Regions from separate parts of the Rahnella variigena genome, predicted to be linked through region 1. Evidence: predicted binding sites of a transcription regulator. Region 1 holds the regulator's gene; each other region holds the start of a gene.

Region 1 (3,146 bases):
CCGCACCACGTACGTTCAGCCCCAGCCCCATTACCAGCCAGATATCCAGAATAATATTCAGCAGATTTCCCGCGATCAGCAAAATCACCGGCCCGCGAATATACTGGATGCCCAGCAACCAGCCGAGGATCACCAGATTCGCCAGAGAAGCAGGCGCACTGTACCAGCGGATTTCGATAAACAGCCTCGCCTGTTCCAGCACCGACTGACTGCCACCCACGACATGAAACGCCAGCTCCATCAGCGGATGGCGAAATAACAGGATGATGACACCGGCCAGCACCGCCAGCAAAAAGGGCTGCACAAAAGCACGTGCCAGCAACTGATTGTCTTTTGCGCCCAGCGCCTGTGCGGTCATGCCGGTGGTGCTCATGCGCAAAAACAGCAGCATCATGAAGAGGAAAGTCGTGACCATCGAACCAACCGCCACACCACCGAGATAATCGGCACTGTCGAGATGACCGATCACTGCGGTATCCACCAGACCAAGAAGAGGCACCGTGATATTGGAAAAAATCATCGGTAACGCCAGCGTCCAGAGTGCTTTATCTGCGGGGCTTAGAAAGGTGTTTTTAAATGATTGTCGCAGGGAATGATGTTGCATAGAGAATCTCATGCCGGAGGTTCAGGTTATGCCCAAAATGACATCGCCCCGAAAGGGGCGATGATGAGAGAAACGCATTTCTCTTTGAATTCACATGGATGCCAGAGGCGGCCGCCATCCATATTCAATTAGTTTTAGTTTTCTCTATCTGAAACAGCAATTGCTGACTCAGCAATTTCTGACCGAGTAATTCGAGTTACAGGAAGGCGGCAAGTAAGAGAATCCCGATGAGCTGATATGAGTCAGTGATTCGGGTGAACGCACGCAGCCAACGCGTCTGCAGCTCGAAGTACGAAGGTCAGATCCAGTTGCCGTTACGGATGACGCCTACGGCTAGCCCTTCAATACTGAAATTCTGTTCGCGCAAATCCACCACGATCGGCTGGAATTCGCTGTTCTCAGGCAATAACTGCACCACGCTGCCCTGCTTTTTCAGGCGTTTCACGGTGACTTCATCGTCGATACGCGCCACGACAACCTGGCCGTTACGCACGTCCTGCGTTTTATGCACGGCCAGCAAATCGCCGTCGAGGATACCAATGTCACGCATCGACATCCCGCTGACGCGCAGCAGGAAATCGGCGCTCGGCTTGAACATCGCCGGATCAACCTGATAATGCCCTTCGATATGTTGCTGTGCCAGCAACGGTTCACCGGCGGCAACGCGGCCGATCAGCGGTAAACCTTCTTCTTCTTCCATCAGCAGACGGATACCACGAGATGCACCGGAGACAATCTCGATAACGCCTTTACGTGCCAGCGCTTTCAGGTGTTCTTCCGCCGCATTGGGAGAACGGAAACCCAGACGCGATGCAATCTCTGCGCGAGTCGGTGGCATACCGGTGGTGGAGATATGATCGCGAATAAGGTCGTAGACCTCTTGTTGTCTGGTCGTTAAAGCTTTCATTCCGCCCCCTGGTTGTTTATACAGTCTTGCTGTGAGTATATACAGCTAAACGGTCAATGAAAACCTAAGATTGAATAAAAACAGGGCATAACGGTGATTCCTGGAATACAGATTCCAGATCAGAACCATCGCGGCCAAAAGATACTGACCCAGACAAAAATCGCCAATATGATGGTCAGAAGTACGGCAGCAGAACCGATATCTTTTGCCCGCCCTGAGAGCACGTGAAACTCAGAGCCGATACGGTCAATCGCGCATTCCACCGCACTGTTGAGCAACTCGGTGACGCAGACCAGCATCACGGAGCTTACAAGTAAAATGCGTTCAACCGTGCTGACATCGAGCCAGAAAGATAACAAAATTAACGGGATAGCCACGCTGGCTTCCTGGCGAAAAGCCGCTTCGTTCTGCCATGCGGCTTTCAATCCTTTCCAGGAATATCCGGCCGCTTTATAAATTCGGGTAAATCCAGTGACTTGGTTCGCCATTTCGGGTACTGATCCTTGAAGGGTTGTCCTTAAAAGTGTGCCGTATTTTAGCTTTTATATGACCACAGATCTCCACGGATCTTTCTGGTATCCTTGCGGCGAAATGGCTAACAAGAGGCTTCACGTTTTTATGTCAGGTTGGCGTAGACTTTATTACACATTATTGAATTTACCACTCTCATTGCTGGTAAAGAGCAAGGTCATACCTTCAGATCCGGTTACCGAGTTGCATTTGGACCCGACGCGCCCGATTTTGTACGTATTGCCTTACAACTCCAAAGCAGACTTGCTGACGTTGCGTGCGCAATGTCTGGCAGAGAATCTGCCCGATCCCCTTATTCCGCTGGAAATCGACGGAACGCTGCTGCCAAGCCATGTTTTCATTGCTGAAGGCCCGCGCGTGTTCTCGTATTACACGCCGAAGCAGGAATCCGTAAAGCTGTTCCACGACTATCTGGATTTGCACCGCAACAATCCGGATTTAGACATCCAGATGCTGCCGGTTTCCGTGATGTTTGGTCGTGCGCCGGGCCGTGAAGGTCAGGATGATACGCCGCATCTGCGCGTACTGAATGGCATCCAGAAATTCTTTGCCGTGCTGTGGCTCGGACGTGACAGTTTTGTCCGTTTCTCCAATACCGTTTCCCTGCGCTATATGGCGACAGAGCACGGCACCGACAAAACCATCGCTCAGAAACTGGCACGCGTGGCGCGTATGCATTTCTCCCGCCAGCGTCTGGCAGCGGTCGGCCCGCGTCTTCCGGCGCGTCAGGATTTATTCAATAAATTGCTGGCTTCCAAAGCCATCGAAAAAGCGATCGAAGACGAAGCCCGCAGCAAGAAAATTTCCCACGAAAAAGCCCAGCAGAATGCTATCGCGCTGATGGAAGAAATCGCGGCGAACTTCTCTTATGAGGCCGTGCGTCTGTCAGACCGCGTGCTGAGCTGGACGTGGAATCGCTTGTATAAAGGCATCAACGTCAACAATGCTGAGCGTGTCCGTCAGCTGGCGCTCGATGGTCAGGAAATTGTGTATGTGCCCTGCCACCGCAGCCATATGGATTACCTGCTGCTGTCTTACGTGCTCTATCACCAGGGGCTGGTGCCGCCGCATATCGCTGCCGGTATCAACCTGAATTTTTGGCCG
Region 2 (3,146 bases), 1.4 Mb from region 1:
CCGGCAACCACTTTGGTCATCAGCGCCAGAACACCATACGGGGTCAGTTTCATGACCAGACGTACCAGTTTCATCACCCATGCCTGCAGGGTATCGATGAAGACCAGAACACGAGGGCCTTTTTCTGCGTCATCTTTTACCAGCTGCAACGCGGCAACACCCACGAAAGCAGCAAAGATAACGACGCTGATGATTGACGTCGGACTTGCGCCAGTCAGGTCAGCAAACGGGTTCTTAGGAATAAAGGAAAGGATTAACTGAGGCACGCTCAGGTCAGCCACTTTACCTACATAGTTTGACTGAATCGCAGTCAGACGCGCGGTTTCCTGCGTACCTTGTACCAGACCCTCAGCGGTCAGACCAAACAGGCCGGTAACAAAGATACCCACCAGCGAGGCAATCAGCGTGGTGAACAGCAGGGTACCGATGGTCAGGAAACTGATTTTGCCCAGCGAAGACGCGTTATGCAGTTTTGCTACCGCACTCAGAATCGAAACGAAGACCAGCGGCATGACAATCATTTGCAGCAATTGGACGTAGCCGTTACCAACAATGTTGAACCAGGTAATAGAGGTTTTCAGTACCGGATCGTCGGAACCGTAGATCAGCTGTAAAGCCAGACCAAATACAACACCCATGGCCAGACCGAGTAATACTTTTTTTGCCAGACTCCATTGCTTGTGGCGGGTTTGCGCCAGCAGCAACAGGAGAACAACGAAAACCACTACGTTAAGAACGAGCGGAAGATTCATACCGAACTCCAGACTTATAGTTATGATATTTAAAACGGGTGTCCCCGACAGGGTTTGCACCATCCCAAAGCAATGGTGAGAAGAATATCAGTTTGGACACCTGAACATTTATATCCAAAAAGAATGCTTTATAACTTTTTGGGTTAATTCGTATCAAATATCGCCAAATTGCGCGTATTTCATGCAGGTCAGATGAACAATTTCAGGATGTGATTAAAAATATCAGGATTGATTGCACCAATGATGGGCGTCCAGTCGGGCCAGAACAGCGTTAACCCGACCAGCATCAGACACAACGTCCGTTCCAGTTGATTGCCTTTTTGACTGTTGATGATCGGCAGACGAAAGCGCCAGCGACAGGGCCACAGCAGGGGAACGCCAGCTGGCGTCAGCATATCCGCAAGAATGTGGCTCAGATAACCAATGATCATGGCGTGGAAAGCGTCTACCGGAATGACCCAGTCGTGCGGAAAATGCGTGCGCAAAAGGAAGATACCGCCCGCCACAGCCAGTAAACTGTGGGTAAAACCGCGGTGACCGAATGCCCGGGCGATTGGATGGGAAAGCCACTTCAGACGCTGACCCAGCACGGATTTCGGATGGTCGATGTCGGGCAATAAACAGGTAAGCAGGGACCCTGGAATAATATGCCACCAGTCGCCGTGCGCCAGCTCTGGAGAGAGCTGCGCCTTTTTGGCAAATACCGCACAGGCTATTGAGAAAATGAGATGGCCTTCCGCCGTCATGACGCGTCCGAACTGGATAACTGTTATTTTATCCAGTATAAGTGAAACTGTCACAATCTTGGAAGAGACACCCTGTAACTAATTGTCAACGGACTGATTAAAAAGAAAAAGGCGTATAAAAATACGCCATTTGATTGTCACGTTCTGAGCAGTTATCTCGCCAGCCAGCCGCCATCTACCGCAATCGTGTAACCGTTGACGTAATCGGAGGCTTTTGAGGCAAGAAACACTACAGGCCCCATGACATCTTCCGGTAAACCCCAGCGTCCGGCCGGGATCCTGTCGAGAATTTCTTTGCTGCGATCGCCATCTGCGCGAAGTTGCTCGGTGTTGTTTGTGGACATGTAACCCGGCGCGATCGCATTGACATTAACCTTATGCTTTGCCCATTCGTTAGCCATCAGCCGGGTAATCCCCATGACTGCGCTTTTAGATGCGGTATAGGAAGGAACGCGGATCCCGCCCTGATACGACAACATTGAGGCAATATTAATGATTTTGCCGCCATTGCCTTGTTTAATGAACTGCTTCGCTACTGCCTGAGACATAAAGAACAGCGTCTTACTGTTCACATTCATTACGTCGTCCCAGTTTTTTTCGCTGAACTCAATAGCATCTTCGCGGCGGATAATCCCAGCGTTATTCACCAGGATGTCGATATGGCCGAATTCAGAGACGGCTTTTTCGATAAGCTTCGGGATTTCTATAATACTGCTAAGGTCGGCGCGTACATCGAGAAAGCGGCGGCCGGTGGCGATAATCTTTTGTTCTGTCTCTTCTGGCGCGGACTGGTTGATACCCACAATATCGCAACCCGCCTGAGCGAGACCCAACGCCATGCCCTGGCCAAGTCCGGTGTTACAACCGGTCACGATGGCGACTTTGCCGTTTAATTCAAATGAATCGAGGATCATATTCAGAGTCTCTTTTGCAACGGCATGTTCGCCATAAAAATTGAGTGGCTCCGCCTGCGGTGACAGAGCCAGAAAGTTAGCGCAGTTCGCTGACTTTGACGTGATCCATATCGTCGAATACCTGATTTTCTCCCACCATACCCCAGATGAAGGTGTAATTTTTGGTCCCTACGCCCGCATGAATCGACCAGCTTGGGGAAATCACCGCCTGCTCGTTATGCACTAATAAATGACGGGTTTCCTGCGGCTGCCCCATCATGTGGAATACCGCAGTTTCCGCTTCCATGTTGAAGTAGAAATAGACTTCCATGCGGCGCTCGTGGGTGTGGCAAGGCATGGTATTCCACAGGCTACCTTCTTCAAGCTTGGTCAGTCCCATGGTCAGCTGGCAGGTTTCCAGTACGTCCGGCACGATAAATTTGTTGATAGTGCGGCGGTTGCTGGTCGCTGCGTCGCCGATAGTTTGTGGTGAGGCCTCCGCCAGCGTGATCTTTTTGTTTGGAAAAGTGGTATGTGCAGGGGCGCTGTTATAGTAAAACTTGGCAGGTGTAGTCGCATTAACGCTACTGAATTCAACAAGTTTTGCTCCCTTGCCGACATACAGCGCTTCTTCATGACCAATTTCATACGTCGTGCCATCAACCACAATAAGGCCAGGCCCGCCAATGTTGATCACGCCCAGTTCGCGACGTTCGAGGAAATAGCTCACGCCAAGTTGTTTGCCGACTTCATCG
Region 3 (3,146 bases), 2.6 Mb from region 1:
AATAATGAAACCGGGAAAAACACGTTTGCCGAAGATCGCCTGACGGGAGTTGATGATATCTGGCTGCGTATATCGCGGCACTTCACGCCGCAGTCAGTATTATTCCGCCATGCGGTGCGTATGTCAGTCGTTCTGTTTGTCGGTTACGTGTTTCTTCAGGTCAGTGGTTTACATCATGGCTACTGGATATTGCTCACCAGTTTGTTTGTCTGTCAGCCGAACTATAGCGCCACACGCCGCAGGCTGGCGTTAAGGATTATCGGCACTCTTGCCGGTATCGCGCTGGGTATTCCGATACTGTACTTCGTGCCTTCTATTGACGGGCAAATGATCCTGATCGTTATCAGCGGTTTATTATTCTTCGCCTTTCGCACGGTGCAATATGCGCAGGCAACGATGTTTATTACCCTGCTGGTGTTGTTGTGTTTCAACTTGCTGGGAGAGGGTTTTGAAATCGCCATACCCCGCGTCATCGATACGCTGATTGGGTGTGGTATTGCCTGGGCTGCAGTGACATTTATCTGGCCGGACTGGAAATTCAGGCAAATCGACCGCGTTGTCAGCAAAACTTTCGATGCCAACTGCCGCTACCTTGACGCTATTTTGGTGCAATACCATCAGGGAAAAGACAACAGTCTCGATTATCGTCTGGCACGCCGTGATGCGCATAACTGTGATGCGGAACTGGCGTCAGTAGTCTCGAATATGAGTTCGGAGAAAAATAACGACACAACGACTCTGGATGCCGCATTCCGCTTGCTGTGCCTCAACCATACGATGCTGAGCTATATTTCTGCGCTCGGGGCACATCGTGAAAAACTCGAAGATGCTGAAACCCTGAGCTTGCTGGATGATGCAGTGTGCTGCGTGGACGGGGCTCTGCACCATCTGCCTGCTGAATCCGGGCGTATTCAGCAGGCTCTTGAAAATCTCAGTGCCCGCATTCAGATGAGAACCCCGGATTCGGACAGTAAAGAACAGCTGGTATTGCAACAAATTGGATTACTGGTGGCTCATTTACCTGAACTCACCAGTCTTAACAGTAAAATCTTGCCTGCTCATAACCCGGTCTGACAACCCGCAGCCATCATGTGCTGCGGGTTAGTGCGTCATCGGATACTTTTCTTGCTGATGGTTGAACCAGTGAGTTAAAAACTCTCTCGACGCCGTCGGCAAGGCCGCTTCATGAAAACCTAAAATTGCGCCTTCCAGTGCCATCAGCAAATTAATGCCCAAATTCTTTTTTTTTATTGCACACAATTTCAGGTATGCCCCGCACGCACCTTGCATCCGAAGGTCCCCCGAATTCTCGATACCGACTTGCCACAGCATCCGCTCAAGAGCCAGCGAGAGATTAGGTAAGTCTTTCAAACGTGATGCTTCACTGTTTTTCTTTGCTTCAATTTCACGACGCATCCCTTTGATTGAAACTCTCGCCAGTCTCAGCAAAATGTGGGGATCACTCCACTGCTCATGACTGACTTTGAAATAGCGTAAATGCACATCCATCCCGCGCTTGCGGTAGATCAGACGTTCCATTTTTTTCCGACAAAAATGACCTTCTGTATCATCATTCGCCCTCAGGAATAATTCTCCGTCAGACACCAGACCAAACATGGCTCGATCGGCCGATAAACTGAATCCGCCAAACTGCGTTCGCGATCGTATATTGCCCAGTGGGGCAAACAGTTCCAGACATTCAAGTACTCTTTTTTTTGATTTATTTATCATTGCGTTATCCTTTTCACATTCATTCCTGACTTCCAATTTGAATTACCAGAACCGCTAAATGCAAAATACGCAATGTCGTGAGTGGCAACAAACATAAAATGCAGTTGCAGTGTATTGCCTTCAATATTTGCGAGATGTCTTGGAAAAATTGGGTTGATCTTTGCTCATCGCCAGAGTACTGTACATCCATACAGTAACTCACTGGGGTACATCTCTATGCGAACTCAACACCATACAAATCATCATTTTAGTCAGCTTGCTTTGCCCGTTTCCCGTGCACAGGTAAATACGTCTGCATCCTTGAATAATGGTCTGATCACTGAGTTCGTCTATAGTGCGAGCCAACCTGCTTTTGCTCAGTTACTGCTGCCCCTGCTGCAACATCTCGGCATGCAATCACGCTGGTTGTTGTGGCTGACACCACAACAAAAATTGAGCCGCCACTGGTTATCAGAGTCCGGGCTACCGGTGGATAAAATGGTGCAGGTGAATCAGATCACTGCGATGTCTACTGTCGATGCCATGGAAAAAGCATTGCAAACGGGTAACTACAGTGTCGTGCTTGGATGGTTGCCAGATTTGAATGATGCAGAGAGGGAAAGATTACAAATTGCTGCCCGTCAGGGGGGAGCTTACGGCTTCATCATGAAGCCAACAAATGAACAGAATTCAGCTAGTGGACATCACTCAACAGTAAAAATTCACTCTTCTGTGTACCATTAGTTCAAAATAGGAATGTTCCTACGAAAATAATGGGGAACTTAGTGATTTGTGCTGCGAAAGCTCCGGAACCCAGTAAAAACGGGCTTCCTGAATGTAGATTGTCTTCGAAAATTGTCAGTAATTGGTCAAAGCCGTTAAGAAATGTGTACGTTTTTCCCTTTTTTTCCACGGTGTTAACACATCAAGCTTGTAAGTTTCGCGCCACGTTGTAGACTTTACAACGCCAAGGTTGCTCAATAATGCCAACGTAAAGTGGCAAGTTCTGAAATGAAGCAATAATCTTGGCGTAAGGATTTTAACCAAGGGCTTAAAAAGCTTAAAGCTCAATTGCCTATTTGGATGATAACGAGGCGCAAAATGAAAAAGACAGCTATCGCATTAGCAGTGGCACTGGCAGGTTTCGCTACCGTAGCGCAAGCCGCCCCTAAAGATAACACCTGGTATACCGGTGGTAAATTGGGCTGGTCCCAATACCATGACACTGGTTTCGCAAATGCTTACGAAGGTATCGGCAACGGCCCTACCCACGAGAGCCAACTGGGTGCAGGTGCGTTCTTGGGTTACCAAGCGAACCAATACCTGGGCTTTGAAATGGGATATGACTGGCTTGGCCGTATGCCTTACAAAGGCAGCGTAAACAATGGCGCGTTCAAAGCACAAGGCGTTCAGCTGGCTGCTAAACTGAGCTACCC
Region 4 (3,146 bases), on a different contig from region 1:
TTTTCTGTTTCTGATAACCAAACGGAATGCAAAATGAATACGCGTTTGCTTAAAGCTTTCGTCACGCTCGCGCAGGCAGGGAATTATGCGGAGGCGGCTGATACTCTTTCCATCTCGCAGCCGGCGCTGACCAAGCAGATCAGTTTGCTGGAATCCCGGCTTAATGTGACGCTGTTTGATCGCGGACGCCATGGCACCACGCTCACGCCGGGAGGGCGACGGCTTTTACCCGAAGCGGAGAAAGTGCTGCGCCAAATGACGGCCTTTATGCAGCACGCCAGTCAGGTGGAAAAGGGCGGAGAAGGGTTACTGGCGGCGGGATTTGGCCTGTCGAGTTTTACCTTTGCGCCGCAATGCATCGCCAGGTTCAGGGCAGCATATCCCGGTGTGGATATCACGCTGGAAGATCTGCCTTCTGCCGTGCAATACGACATGCTGCAAAGCGGGGAATTACAGACTGGATTTGTGCGCGTGCCACCGGGTGCTCCGTTGAGTTATCACACCTTGTTTGAAGATGAACTGGTGTGTGTGGTGCCCGCTGACGACGGGACGACGGTGGCTGGGTGGCTGAAACAGAAACCGCTGCTGCGTTTATATCCCGATCGCGGGCGCGGGCTGAACGCGCAAACCGACCGCTTTCTGGATGAAAACCAGCTGTACACAGCTTCCGTGCAGCAGTCCGAGGATATCCAGACGATTGTCGCGCTGGTCGCCGCCGGTGTCGGTGTCGCGCTGCTGCCCAAAAGTGTCATGCATATTGCGCCGCCAGGACTGAAGACGCTGCCGCTGAGTGGCAAAGCCACCCGCTGGCAGGTCGGGATTGCATGGGATCCGCGCAAAGAGGATTTAATCCGCGATAATTTTGTGCGGATGGTGACTGAAATGACGTCCAGCGCTGACTGAAAACAGCCGAAATATTCAGAAAAAAAACTCAGAAAGCGTGATCAGTCTTTCTTCAGATAAAGCCCCGGACGGGTGATCACCCAGGTGTAATTGGGCTCGTTCACCGGCGTATAGCCAAACTTCTCATACAGCCAGGGTGCCGTTGAGGTAAACAATGCCATCCTGCGCAGCCGGGCGGTGACCGGATGCGACTGAACACATTCAATCAGCCATGCTCCCAGATTTTTCCCCTGATATTCCTCTAACACATACACATCGCACAGATAGGCAAAGGTGGCGTAATCAGTGATAAAGCGGGCGTAACCAATCTGTTTTTCACCGTCGAACAAGCTAAAGTTGAGGCTGTTTTCCGCGCCATCTCGCACCGTCTGCTCGTCAATTCCCGGCGCCCAGCTCGAGCGGGTCAGATAGGCGTGGACGGCAGGAATATCCAGCTGGCTGATGTCGGTGGTTATCCGGTAGGCGTCTTTGCTCCAGTTGCAGACTTCCTTCACGTTTGTCACGGAATCCTCACAAGTACGTTATAAAACGGGTTATTTTCTACCTTAGCGGTTATCTGGAAGAAATTCACGCCTGCGCCGCACTATAAAAAACAGGCTGGATGATGTATCCTGCATTGATTATTGGTATGCTGTATATAATTACAGTATAAGGAGCGAATCATGGCTGTTGAAACAAAGTTTGTTGTCGTCAGAAAAGGTGAAGAAAAAATGACATTTGCCAATAAGAAAGAAGCGGACGCTTACGACAAAATGCTCGATATGGCAGATGCTTTTACTGACTGGTTGTTGCAGAGCGAACTTGAGATCGATGAATCGCTGGCAGAAAACATTGCCCTTCGCCTGGCTGAGCAAAAAGATACCGTTCAGCACATCCTGCGCACCAGCAAGCTGCCGGAAGAAGAAGCTGCAAAAGAACCTGTCGCGCAGACTGAAGAACCGGCAGTGACTGAAGCTGAAACAGAAGAAGCAGCGGAAGAAACGACTGAAGAAACCGCAGCAGCGCCAGCCCCTAAAAAGACGCGTGCTGTTAAAGCGGCCTGAATCGCTTTCTGCTCTCCATAAAAAAACCGGCTTATCAGGCCGGTTTTTTTTGTCCTGCAAGAAGCAAAAACGCTTATTTATGCTGTTTCGCGAACTCTTCTTTAGCTTTCTTCAGTTGTTGCTGGAAAGCGTCGTTGGTGTGCAGCGTTGCTACAACCGCAGAACCGACGATACGTGCTGCATCAACATCACTCTGCCAGTGGTATCCGCAAATCACACGGCTCTGGCCTAAATCATAACCGCGCTGCAGGATCTGATCCTGACGTTGCGGGTTGATTTCAGTCAGCACTAACGCCGTTGCCCAGCCAATAGACGTATGACCTGAAGGATAAGAGCCGTTCTTCGAAAGCTTATCCTGTTCGGTGGTGTTACACGTCGGGACGCCGTAGAAGGCAAACGGACGGATACGCATGTACTTCTCTTTCGCGCCACGCGTCGCCAGATCCCCGGCATCTTCAATCATATTGGTCAGCAGTTTGTGCAGTTCCGGCGTGTCTTTGGCGGTAATCGGTGATCCAAACGCACCGGAGAAGGCATTCGCCACACCGCCTCCACTCAGGTTTGCATCTTCAGCAGCCTGCTTGCCGCGCTCGGTTGAACGCAGCAGACGGCCTTGCTCATACATCGCCTGGTCATTGAGGAACGCAATGCTGCCCACAGCCGGTGGCGGTGGCAGTAAAGTCAGGCTGTTGATGGCCTGGTCATTTTTTAAATAGTAGAGATCCGGTTTGGTGGTGGCATCGTTGCCGGTCAGGGCAAACGCATTAAATGAAACAAGTCCCGCGAGGCAAAAAGTGGTGAGTCTTTTCATGTTAGCTTCCTTACGTGCAGCTATTTTATTTTCATTACGGAATCATTTCCGTAACATTTCCTAACATTGGGTAGTAAAACAAAATAGGTGACAGAAAGTTGGTATGAGATCTCAAAACGAGAAATTGATAGCGGGCATGAATGTTTTACGGCTAAAAAATGGGCTTTTTAAGGTAAAGCTGTAATGCGCGGCGAAATTTGGTACAACATTTTCTCCGCCTATCCGTCTGTTCATCCGACACAGGGAGATTGCTATGCCAGATAAATTGTCCGCTCAATGCCATTGTGGTGCCGTCACGTTCAAGGTCGCACTGACCGACGGTTTTAACGGCGTGCTGCGCTGCAACTGTTCATTTTGCCGTATGCGCGGCGCGGTCGTCGCCACTGCCG

Evidence for each region. Region 1 encodes LexA, which represses DNA repair genes until DNA is damaged. Its sites were predicted from a motif close to TNCTGTATGTACATACAGNA; they were not measured.
Region 2: the regulator LexA is predicted to act here: its motif matches at 1,517-1,536, upstream of CKQ54_RS11620 (metal-dependent hydrolase).
Region 3: the regulator LexA is predicted to act here: its motif matches at 1,908-1,927, upstream of sulA (SOS-induced cell division inhibitor SulA).
Region 4: the regulator LexA is predicted to act here: its motif matches at 1,533-1,552, upstream of CKQ54_RS23715 (YebG family protein).

What each region holds. Positions count from the first base shown of each region.
Region 1 covers NZ_NSDJ01000001.1:1,098,024-1,101,169, reverse strand. The annotation lists gene dinF (MATE family efflux transporter DinF) at 1-604, opposite strand, end outside; gene lexA (transcriptional repressor LexA) at 903-1,511, opposite strand; gene CKQ54_RS05075 (diacylglycerol kinase) at 1,631-1,999, opposite strand; gene plsB (glycerol-3-phosphate 1-O-acyltransferase PlsB) at 2,130-3,146, shown strand, end outside.
Region 2 covers NZ_NSDJ01000001.1:2,482,014-2,485,159, forward strand. The annotation lists gene CKQ54_RS11615 (L-cystine transporter) at 1-752, opposite strand, end outside; gene CKQ54_RS11620 (metal-dependent hydrolase) at 941-1,498, opposite strand; gene kduD (2-dehydro-3-deoxy-D-gluconate 5-dehydrogenase KduD) at 1,651-2,412, opposite strand; gene kduI (5-dehydro-4-deoxy-D-glucuronate isomerase) at 2,489-3,146, opposite strand, start outside.
Region 3 covers NZ_NSDJ01000001.1:3,649,732-3,652,877, forward strand. The annotation lists gene yccS (YccS family putative transporter) at 1-1,074, shown strand, start outside; gene CKQ54_RS16890 (TfoX/Sxy family DNA transformation protein) at 1,102-1,731, opposite strand; gene sulA (SOS-induced cell division inhibitor SulA) at 1,948-2,454, shown strand; gene ompA (porin OmpA) at 2,812-3,146, shown strand, end outside.
Region 4 covers NZ_NSDJ01000002.1:387,034-390,179, reverse strand. The annotation lists gene CKQ54_RS23725 (LysR family transcriptional regulator) at 34-903, shown strand; gene CKQ54_RS23720 (GNAT family N-acetyltransferase) at 945-1,406, opposite strand; gene CKQ54_RS23715 (YebG family protein) at 1,566-1,946, shown strand; gene phoC (acid phosphatase PhoC) at 2,020-2,757, opposite strand; gene CKQ54_RS23705 (GFA family protein) at 3,011-3,146, shown strand, end outside.